One region of the Anaerobacillus sp. ABR4_321 genome, then DNA from elsewhere that is predicted to be linked to it. Evidence: riboswitches for the same ligand, from Rfam matches in the RefSeq annotation. Region 1 holds a riboswitch; the other holds the start of a gene.
The links. Region 1 has a riboswitch for cyclic di-GMP ahead of sinI (DNA-binding anti-repressor SinI). Riboswitches for the same ligand answer to the same signal wherever they lie in the genome.
Positions count from the first base shown of each region.

Region 2: another riboswitch for cyclic di-GMP. It lies ahead of ACXADT_RS13715 (anti-repressor SinI family protein); the one in region 1 lies ahead of sinI (DNA-binding anti-repressor SinI).

Region 1 is NZ_JBSWTK010000001.1:933,468-938,769, reverse strand. Features, by position in the region: gene ACXADT_RS05125 (alpha amylase N-terminal ig-like domain-containing protein) at 1-1,674, opposite strand, end outside; partial or broken gene gloA2 (SMU1112c/YaeR family gloxylase I-like metalloprotein) at 1,846-2,232, opposite strand; gene ACXADT_RS05115 (SDR family oxidoreductase) at 2,282-3,049, opposite strand; cyclic di-GMP riboswitch class I at 3,263-3,359, shown strand; gene sinI (DNA-binding anti-repressor SinI) at 3,380-3,499, shown strand; gene ACXADT_RS05105 (helix-turn-helix domain-containing protein) at 3,631-3,966, shown strand; gene ACXADT_RS05100 (DUF5658 family protein) at 4,010-4,327, opposite strand; gene ACXADT_RS05095 (hypothetical protein) at 4,324-4,587, opposite strand; gene ACXADT_RS05090 (anti-repressor SinI family protein) at 4,600-4,722, opposite strand; gene ACXADT_RS05085 (helix-turn-helix domain-containing protein) at 5,011-5,302, shown strand, end outside.
Region 2 is NZ_JBSWTK010000001.1:2,640,384-2,645,685, reverse strand. Features, by position in the region: gene ACXADT_RS13730 (SGNH/GDSL hydrolase family protein) at 1-580, shown strand, start outside; gene ACXADT_RS13725 (thioredoxin family protein) at 663-977, shown strand; gene ACXADT_RS13720 (hypothetical protein) at 1,013-1,243, opposite strand; cyclic di-GMP riboswitch class I at 1,453-1,543, shown strand; gene ACXADT_RS13715 (anti-repressor SinI family protein) at 1,570-1,731, shown strand; gene ACXADT_RS13710 (glycine--tRNA ligase) at 2,113-3,495, shown strand; gene ACXADT_RS13705 (HAD-IA family hydrolase) at 3,554-4,120, shown strand; gene ACXADT_RS13700 (MFS transporter) at 4,153-5,302, shown strand, end outside.

The sequences.
Region 1 (5,302 bases):
ATGGTTCGATGCAGCTTCTGCGATCGGATTGAGGTAAATCGTATTAACACCTAACGATTCGATGTAATCTAGCTTTTCATGAATCCCTTTCACGTCACCGCCAAAGAAATCATTGCTCCAGATTCCATCTCCTTCATATCCAGAACGATCAGCTAGCCTCGGATTATCAGGTAGCTCATCCCATTCTTTATGTTCGATCGGCTCATCACCACGTGCATATTTCTTTGCATCATCGTTCTTCTCATTTCCGTTATAAAAACGATCAGGGAAAATTTGATAAACGACGGCTTCCTTCATCCAATCAGGCGTTTTGAAGCCAGGGTCAAACACAGTGAGTTGATACAGTTCTGCGTTTGCATCGGTCGCTTTTCCTTTCGATCCCTGCTGTGTATCTTCACCATACTCAGCTTTTGCTGCACCATCACGTACAATAAACTTGTAGCCATAAAGACCTTTGACTTCTGGCTTTACGTCTGCCTCAAAAAAGTCCATTCCGTCAGAAGTCGCCGCTTTTTCCATCGGAACAAGCTTACTTGTACCCGTATTTTGATTCTTGATATACAATTCTGCTTTTGTTAGATCATCCTTTTTGGCTGAAAGACGAAGCGTAACGGTTTCGCCTTCTTTTACAGCACCAAACGGAGCTCGGTATGCTTCTTCCCAGGAGTTATGTAGAAGTTTTTCTTTGTTGATCGCTCCATCAGAACCCTCAGGGCTATAATCAGAACTAACATTTTTCGTTTCAGCGTTAAATTGGAACGTGATCGTTGCATCAGCAATAACGTTTAGTGCAACGTTATTCGAAGGATACTCTTCGCCCCAGTCGCTTCCTAACACAACTTTGTATTCATAGTTTCCTTTTGGAACATCTGAAGTGTATGTGTAAATATTATCGAAATTATCATCGGTTAATAACGCAGTCGATGTTTTCGGACTCCACTCATCTCCAGCATCGATCGCAGGCTGGATAGAACCTACTAATCTCGGTTGTTTTTCATCGGAAATCTTACTGTAAAAAGTGGAATCTGCTATTGCATGCGTGCCATCATGGTAATAGAACGTTACTTTCGATGCTTCAGAAAGCTCTAGCGGAATGTTTCCTCCATCTTTCCCATAGCTTTCCCCCCAAGATTGATTGATCGCAATCTTGTATTCATACTTACCAGCAGGAAGCTCTGCCGTAAATTCATAGAATCCATTCCCTTTGTCTTCCATGATCGTTTCAGATGCATCAGGCTTCCAATCAGCTTCTGCACCTAGCTCATCTTGGAGATCACCGACTAGTGTAACGGTACGTTTCGCATCCGCATCGCCGATTTGAAATTCGCTGTTTTCTCCTCCATTAGAATTGAGAGGATCCTTCATCCATTCACCATCGACGATAAACTTGTACTGGTGCATTCCGTTCGATAGATCATCGACTTTAAGGCTCCAGACATCTCCCTCACCTTTCGTCATCTCAAGAGCGCCGTTTTCCCAATCCGTAAAATCACCAGCGACTTTGACAGACGTCTTGCTACCGTCTCCCTGATAGTTGAACGTTGCGCTCGATCCTTCGATTACCGGACTCGTAAGCGTTGCAGCTTCGACACCCGGCATTGCTCCTGCCAGCAACTGCAACACGAGTACGATTGCTAGCGACAAAGAAAGCCGTTTTCGATTACGCCGTTTCATCGATATCCCCCTTTAATTTAAATCTACAGTTTGTGAAACCGTTTGCACAAAAACGTTAGTGAAATCGATTGCGCAAAGTTGCACAAAAACCATCTCACTAAATAAGCAAACGCTTTCAAACTTATGATGCCACAGGTTTGGCAGGTAATCAACTCCTTTTGGTTAAATGTGCTAATTTTCATACATTTCGATAGGTAATTCGTCTGGATCTTGAAAAAAGGTGAACCGCTTCCCTGTTAACTCGTCTACTCTAATTTCTTCAACGCTAGTGACACCTTTCCTTCTAAGCTCCTGTGCAGCCTATTCGATGTCGTCCACTTCAAATGCAATATGCCGAAGTCCACGTGCTTCCGGATAGCTTGGGCGCAGAGGAGCGGAATTGAAGGAGAACAGTTCGATTCGCGTATGCTCTCCAACCGCTAGATCAAGTTTGTATGACTCTCTTTCGTTCCGGTACGTTTCTTCTAATACCGTTAATCCCAGTACATTCACATAAAAATCTTTCGAGCGTTGATAATCTGAACATATGATGGCAACATGGTGTACCTTTTTAAACATCTTCAATCACCTCTATACCAACTTAGCGACGGTTCGTTCTTACGTCAAGCTACAGAAGTGACTCAGCTCCATCAACGTACATCGCTGTTCCCGTCACATGACTCGATGCATCTGAAATGAGAAAATAAACGACATCAGCGACTTGTTCAGGCTTTCCTGCTTTTTCTTCTAACGGGTGGCTACCTTCTGGATACTCTACAGGTATTTCAATTTCTTTAACACTTTCCTTTTGATCCGTATTTTCATCGATATTGGTTTCGATCGCTCCAGGACAAATCGCGTTCACTCTTATGTTATAGTTCGCTAGTTCAAGCGCAGCCATCTTCATAAACGCAACTTGCCCTGCCTTCGATGTGCTGTATGCAGACATCCCGAAGTTCGAGAACGTTCGATTTCCATTGATCGAACTTGTGATGACCATACTCCCTCCGTTCTTCTTCATATATGGAACAGTATGCTTCACCATGAGAAACGTACTTCTCAAGTTCGTTTGAATCGTTTGATCCCAATTGTCTACACTCATTTCTTCAATCGGTTGAAGCGTCCCGTTGATTCCAGCATTGTTAAAGAGATAATCGATCGCACCAGTTTTTTCGCTTACTTCTTGAAGCTTACTGACAACCTGGTCTTCATCAGACACATCGACTTCATATGCGAACGCATCACCGCCTAGGGAGATGATCTCCTCTTTTACTTCTTCTGCACGACTTTCTTCTACATCGAACAAACAAACTGTGATGCCTTCCTTTGCGAACCGCTTTGCAGCTGCTGCTCCAATACCAGATCCGCCACCTGTAATCACCGCAATTTTCTTCATGAATATCCCTCCTCGTCTTCCTTCTATACCCATTCTTTCGGTGGGTCAGTCTAAAAACATCACTAGTGTTCTTTCGTGTTTCAACGGTACTTTTTAAGAAATGACAAAAAAAGTTGTTTTAGCTTCCAAAAAACAACAAATTTCTTAAAACATTCATACTATGATAAGAATATGACATTATCCGTATACATAGTTCTAAAGTAGTGGATATCCTCCAGTAAAAGGCAACCTACTTTGAAAAAAGTAGATCGCAAAGTTATCAGATCTAAGGGAGTCTGTATATGATTCCTAAGATGGCTGAACTACCTGGAACTTAAAGGAGGAGTGAGGATGAAAACAAATGAAAAAGTAAGGCTTGATGATGAGTGGGTATTCCTAATCCTTTCTGCCAAGGAATTAGGTTTATCAGTAGAAGAGGTGAAAGCTTTTATTAGAAAGGAAAAAAAGTAAAAGACTCTAGGGAGTGGAGAGTGGAGAGTGAGTAGTGAGCGATTGCCGCTTTTGTTCTATTTACGGAACATAACCATACTGATATAATACTTAGTATCTGAGAGTGACGTAGAAGTATGGGAGGGTAAGACATGATAGGAGAGCAAGTAAAGAAGTATCGATTACGTAAAGGCCTCTCACTTTCTGAATTAGCTGAACGCGCTAGTGTAGCAAAATCCTATTTGAGTTCAATTGAACGAAACATACAATCTAACCCTTCTATTCAGTTTTTGGAGAAGATTTCAGGAGTATTAGATGTTTCTGTAGAGGTACTTCTTCAGGGAGATAACCTCATTCATCAAAGTGAATTGGATTCAGAGTGGAGAAAACTTGTTAAAGAAGCGATGAATTCTGGTATTAGTAAAGAACAGTTTAAGGAATTCCTTGAATTTAACAAGTGGCGTGCAAAGCAAGGAAGCGACAAATAATCGATTCATACGGGAGCCTCAAGCGAAGGCTCTTTTTACTATATCAAAGTAAAAAGAGCCAGTAAGAGTGATAAATTATTAATGCAGTATAAAGTACTGTTGCAACGATCAACAGTACTCTTACTAACCGCGATTGGAATTTAATCTTTATGCTCCCTATAAACACAAGTAAAATGGACAATGTTATTTTAAAACCTAAAAAGACAAATGGATGAATCGTAAATAATAAGTTCATCAGTGGATTTGCCTCTTCTATCACGTTGTTCTGTACGCCCCAGTATGTAATGACGCCATCGATGGCATTACAGGATGCCAAATAGTACATGGTGGATTGAACAAAAGGTTGCGAAAATCTACTCATTCCAAGTTCGAGGATATAACCTGATTCTTAATGATCTCTCTTAATTCGTTATAAAGTTTCCGCTCGTCCTCAAATAGCCATCTTCTATTATCCTCATGTAATTCGAGCTCCTTAATCTTGTTAAGAATAAAGTCTAAGTCACAGCGCCCTTTGTATTCATCATTAATATAAAGCTTGCCGGCCCTTTCATCGAGTGCAACAACCTTGATTCTCTTTCCCGTGATGTAGGATACAAACGTGCGATCTCCTAGCTTAATCATCTTAATTCCCCCTTATTTTTTTGAGGAATTATCCAGGAATTGTCTAATCTCTTCTTTGCTAAGCCCTAACTTTTTTGCTTTTGAAATAAGGGTGATCCACTCTAAGTCTAATTTTTCTCCACCATACGCCCTCATGTTTTACCTCCTTACTTTTTTCTCCATAAACCGACATTATAAAGAACATATTGTTCTTTATTTAGAATATAACTCTAATATAAGCCTACCGGAAAGAATATAAAAGACTGAAAATTCTTTATTTTAATTGTAATTTAGAACAAATTCTGTAATTTACTAATTTATACTTTATTTTTCTTATAATTCCATTTATTATGCATTATTTTGAGACTTTTGTTCTGTTTACAGAACATTACGTTCTTGATAAGATAATAATATACAAATACTAATAAAGTTGAGGTATTGGGGATGATAGGTGAAAAAATTAAGCTTTATCGAAATCGCATGGGGCTTTCATTAACTGAACTAGCGAAGCGAGCTAACGTAGCAAAATCATACCTCAGCTCGATCGAACGCAACCAGCAGGCGAACCCATCCATACAATTTCTCGAAAAAATTGCTACTGTATTAAAGGTGCCTATGGATGTGTTCATTCAAGATGGTGAATTCGAAGGCAGAGAGTCCAATCTGGACCCAGAATGGCAGTTGTTGATCGAAGAAGCGATGCGGTCTGGCATCACGAAAGAAGACTTTGAGGAAT
Region 2 (5,302 bases), 1.7 Mb from region 1:
TATTACATTAGGTACAGGCACAATCCTTTTTTCACCGACTTTTCCAGATTACTATCGTTCGGCTATCTTTGATAAGTTAGAAGAAAATGTTCTCCTAACAAAATATGCAAGAAATGGAGCAACTACTCGCGACGTTAGAGACTGGCTAGAGCAATCGTTACCGATCGAACATGCCAATGTTATTACGATTACGGCCGGTGGAAATGATTTGATCGATGCAGCTGAAGAGTTTGCTATAAATAAGGAAGAAGCTGTTTTCCAGAAAGCGCTCGAAGAATGCTGTACAAACATGAATTGGATTGTAAGCCACCTATCGATGACAGTAAAGAAGCCTGCTATGATTCGAATCGTTAATTTGTATAATCCTTATCCTCATCTTTCATTCGCAAAAGATTGGGTCAATCGATTTAATCAAAATCTAGTAACATGTACAAAGAATAATGATGTAAAAGTGGCAGATGCTTATCGTTTGTTTGAGGGCAATGAAGAACGGCTTTTGTCCTTTGATGGCATACACCCTAATGAATGTGGCCACATGGTTATTTCTGGAGCACTCGTTAACACTGGTATCTCTTTATAGAAAACTGTAATCACAATTACAGACAAATGATCTTATTGTAAGTTATACTAGCCTATAGTAACGAGTAAAGGAGAAGATTTACATGCAACAAATCGAATCAAAACAATCTTATGATAATCTAATCAATGATTCTAAAGTGACGATATTAAAATACGAAGCGAATTGGTGCCCGGACTGTAAACGCCTTGACTTATTTATCGACGATATCATCAAAGAACATAGCGATAAACAATGGGCACAAATTGATATTGAGCAATTCCCTGAAATAACAGAGGAAAATGAAGTGATGGGTATTCCAAGTCTCCTCGTTTATAAAGATGGAAAAAAAGTTGGGCATCTTCATAGTGCCAACACAAAGAATCCAGATCAAGTAAAAGATTACTTATCTGACTTTTAATAAACAGCCTGTCGAGGCAATCTCGACGGGCTGTTTTAATTTTTTGTCAAGATATACTCGACCGTTCCGTCCTGTAATGAATGTACATGTGATATGACATAACCGATGCTGAGGTATGTCGATAATGCTTCACTGCAAAGATGACTTACAGGTTCTGTAGGTGCATGGAGACTAGGATAAAATCCTACAACTTTGTTTAAGGGAGTACACCTTAGTAAAACGACGTGAGTGCCTTGCCATGCGGTTCCAATCTGATTTCGTTCCATTCGATTCCCTCCCTGATCAAGCTTTAGCAAGATCATACATGATTAGTTTATGATGCAGAAGATAAAGTGTTAGAATCGATACAAAATATATTGAATTATTGCTAAAATATAGTATAATTGTATAAACTATTAAACTTTCTCATTTTTTAGTCCCTTTTACTATTGATTTAGCACTGCCGTTACATTGTAGTGCGTGTCTGTTCTAACTCTCCAGAAAAAGGCAAACCATTCTAAAGAATGGGACGCAAAGACACAGGTCTAATGTTGAGAACATTCAACGATGACGGCTGGTCCTCCTGGAAATATCAAAGGAGGAGAGGGTGGCCATGATTAAAACCAGGCCAGAACAAGCACTTGATCAAGAGTGGGTAATGCTGATGAAAGTTGCACGAGAAATCGGGTTGAAAAAAGATGAAATCCGAGCATTTCTCGACCGCAAAAAAGATCCAACACCTGTGCGTATACAAAAACGGAGGGCTATCGATTGATAGCTCTTTTTTTAGAAGTAAAGAATCTGATGTGTGTAAACAGTTAGGCAAGTGGGTAGTCTATGAATACTGAGTAGATTGCGCTTGACTTTAAGTGAAACTTTTTTGTATCATATGTGATATCAATTACATATATAAGCTAACAACTGTGAAGGACAGATAGTAGCTAGGTAACCCTTTTTATAGAGATTCGGGGACGGTGGAAGCCCGAAAAAGGTCTAGTGAAACGGCGGTCTGGAGTTGATACCGTAAAGTGGATGTGTTCTTTCACATCAACTGGGGTGGAACCGCGGGTGCATACGCTCTCGTCCCCGGACAAATTTTTGTCCGAGGACGGGAGCTTTTTATGTTGTTAGACAATGATAAAAAGGAGAGATTTAGATGAGTATTTCGATGGAACAAATCGTTGCCATTTCAAAGCACAGAGGATTTATTTTCGCTGGTTCCGATATTTACGGAGGTTTAGCGAACACTTGGGATTACGGTCCATTAGGTGTAGAACTTAAGAACAACATCAAAGCAGCGTGGTGGAAGAAGTTCGTACAGGAGTCTCCTCACAATAGCGGACTGGATGCGGCAATCTTGATGAACCCTAAAACTTGGGTTGCATCTGGTCACCTAGGAAATTTCAACGACCCATTGATTGATTGTAAGAGCTGTAAAACACGTCATCGTGCAGATAAGCTGATTGAAGATGCACTTTCTGAAGAAGGCAACGAAATGATTGCTGACGGATTATCGTTTGAAGAGATGGAGCGGTTGATTGAAAATCATAACATTAAGTGCCCAGAGTGTGACAGTCAAGACTTTACAGAGATTCGTCAATTTGACCTCATGTTTAAAACACAGCAAGGGGTAACGACTTCAAGTACAAGCGACATTTATCTTCGCCCTGAAACAGCACAAGGTATTTTCGTGAACTTTAAAAACGTGCAGCGTTCGATGAGAAAGAAAGTGCCATTCGGAATTGCACAAGTCGGAAAAAGCTTTAGAAATGAGATTACACCTGGTAACTTTACATTCCGTACGCGTGAATTTGAGCAAATGGAGTTAGAATTCTTCTGTAAACCTGGAGATGAACTAGAATGGCACCAGTATTGGAAAGATTTCTGTAAGAACTGGCTATTGAATCTTGGCGTTGATCAAGATAATATCCGCCTTCGTGAGCACGCTGAAGATGAGCTCTCTCATTATAGTAATGCAACTACAGATATCGAGTACAAATTCCCATTCGGTTGGGGTGAACTATGGGGAGTTGCTTCAAGAACAGATTATGATTTGAAAAAGCACATGGAACATTCGAACGAAGACTTTACGTACCACGATCAGCAAACAGGCGAGCGCTATGTTCCTTATTGCATCGAACCATCATTAGGGGCAGACCGCGTTACACTAGCATTCTTAATCGAAGCGTACGAAGAGCAAGAATTAGAAGATGGCACGTCTCGTAGTGTCATGCATTTTCATCCTGCTTTAGCACCGTTTAAAGCAGCAGTATTGCCACTTTCAAAGAAATTATCGGATGAAGCTAGGGAAGTTCACGCTGAACTTGCGAAGTATTTCATGGTGGATTACGATGAAGCTGGATCGATCGGTAAACGTTACCGCAGACACGATGAAGTAGGTACACCATTTGCGATTACGTTCGATTTTGATTCCCTTGAAGATAAGCAAGTAACTGTACGAGACCGAGATACAATGGAACAACAAAGAATGCCAATCTCTGAACTAAAGAACTTTTTAGAGGAAAAAACTCAGTTTTAATGAAAGAGCCGCTCGATCGAGCGGCTTTTCTTTAGGATTAACGTAAAGGAGTGAAGTCGTGAAGATTTTATGGGATTTTGATGGCACGTTATTCGATACGTATCCAGCTTTTGTTAGTATTATGAAACGGTTTGTTCCTGAACATGTTTCAAATGAAGAGATATTGAAAGAGTTAAAAGTTTCATTTCGGCATGCAACAAATGTATTTGGATTAACAATGGAACAAGTTGAAGAATTCAGAGTGTTAGATAACGCCCTTTCTCCTGATAAGAAGCCTCCTTTTGAAGGTGTTACGGAAATTCTGAACAAATCAGACCTTAATGTCATCATGACTCACAAACCAAGGGAAGAAGTCATCACCATTCTTCAGCATTTTAATATGGAGCATCTTTTTGCCGATCTTGTAGCAGGCGATGATGGATATCCAAGAAAACCAGACGCAGCTTCTTATCGTTATTTACATAACAAGCATGAAATAGATTTAGCAGTGGGTGACCGTTTATTAGATATCATTCCAGCGAAAGAAGTTGGGATGAAAACATGTTTATTTCAAAATACTGCAGATGGAGCAGACTTTTATGTAGAAGATTACAAACAACTCAAGCAATTATTGTGGTCTAAGTAGACCAAATATTGTTCTCAAGGGAGTGGACCATGATGGGTAAGCAACAACGTTTTCTCCTTCTAACATTCCTCCTAGGAGTATTCTTAGGCGCATTAGACTCAGGTGTGATTTCCCCTGCTTTAACCACATTGGTTAAAGAACTCGATATCGATTTGAAATTTACTGTATGGGTCGTTACGATCTACACCCTTGTTTACGCAGTCAGTATGCCGATTATCGGTAAACTGGCAGATCTTTATGGTAGGAAGCGAATATTCCTTGTTGGGATATTCCTGTTAGCTCTCGGTTCTCTTATTGCAGGTATAAGTGGGTCACTTCTACAGCTTTTAACAGGAAGAGCGATTCAAGCAGCAGGAGCTGGAGGTATTATTCCTATTGCAAACGCTGTTATCGGGAGTAGTTTTCCTAAAGAGAAGAGAGGAATGGCGCTTGGATTGATAGGAGCCATGTTCGGAATCGCTTCTATTCTCGGACCTGCTGTAGGAGGATTTTTAGTGGCTCACGTAAGCTGGCGATGGATTTTCTTCATGAATATCCCCATTGCTTTCATCATCTTTCTTATGGCATTAAAGCTGCCGTTAGAAGAACAAAAGGGGTACCGTTCGAGGCTTGATTGGAAAGGAGCTCTTTTCCTATCCGTCATTATTGTTTCGTTATTACTCGGATTGACAAATTTGGATACGAATAACCTTATCGGATCTTTTACAACGTTAACAGTATGGCCGTTATTACTCTTTAGTATTGTTTTAGTTTATCCTTTCTTAACGATAGAAGCTTCGCATAGTGATCCAATCATCAACATTTCATATTTCCGTAATCGAAATATTGTCTTAGCGTTGTTAATCTCAACGATTACCGGAATAGGGATCATAAGCATGATCTTTATCCCTTCTTTTTCAGAGCTGCTTTTGGGGCTTTCAACCGGAAGAGGGGGGTATGTCATGGTTATCCTAGCTCTTGCTTCTGGATTCGCTGCACCGATCGGAGGTGTTTTACTCGATAAATGGGGAGCGAAACAAGTTGTGCTCACTGGCTTTAGTTTGAGTTTAATAGGGGCACTCATTTTTAGTTTCCTAGCAAACGGATGGCTAATGCTTATCATAGGTATGATTTTTTCTGGGGTCGGCATAGGATTTACAATGGGTACTCCTCTTAACTACATTATGTTTGAGCTCACGTCAG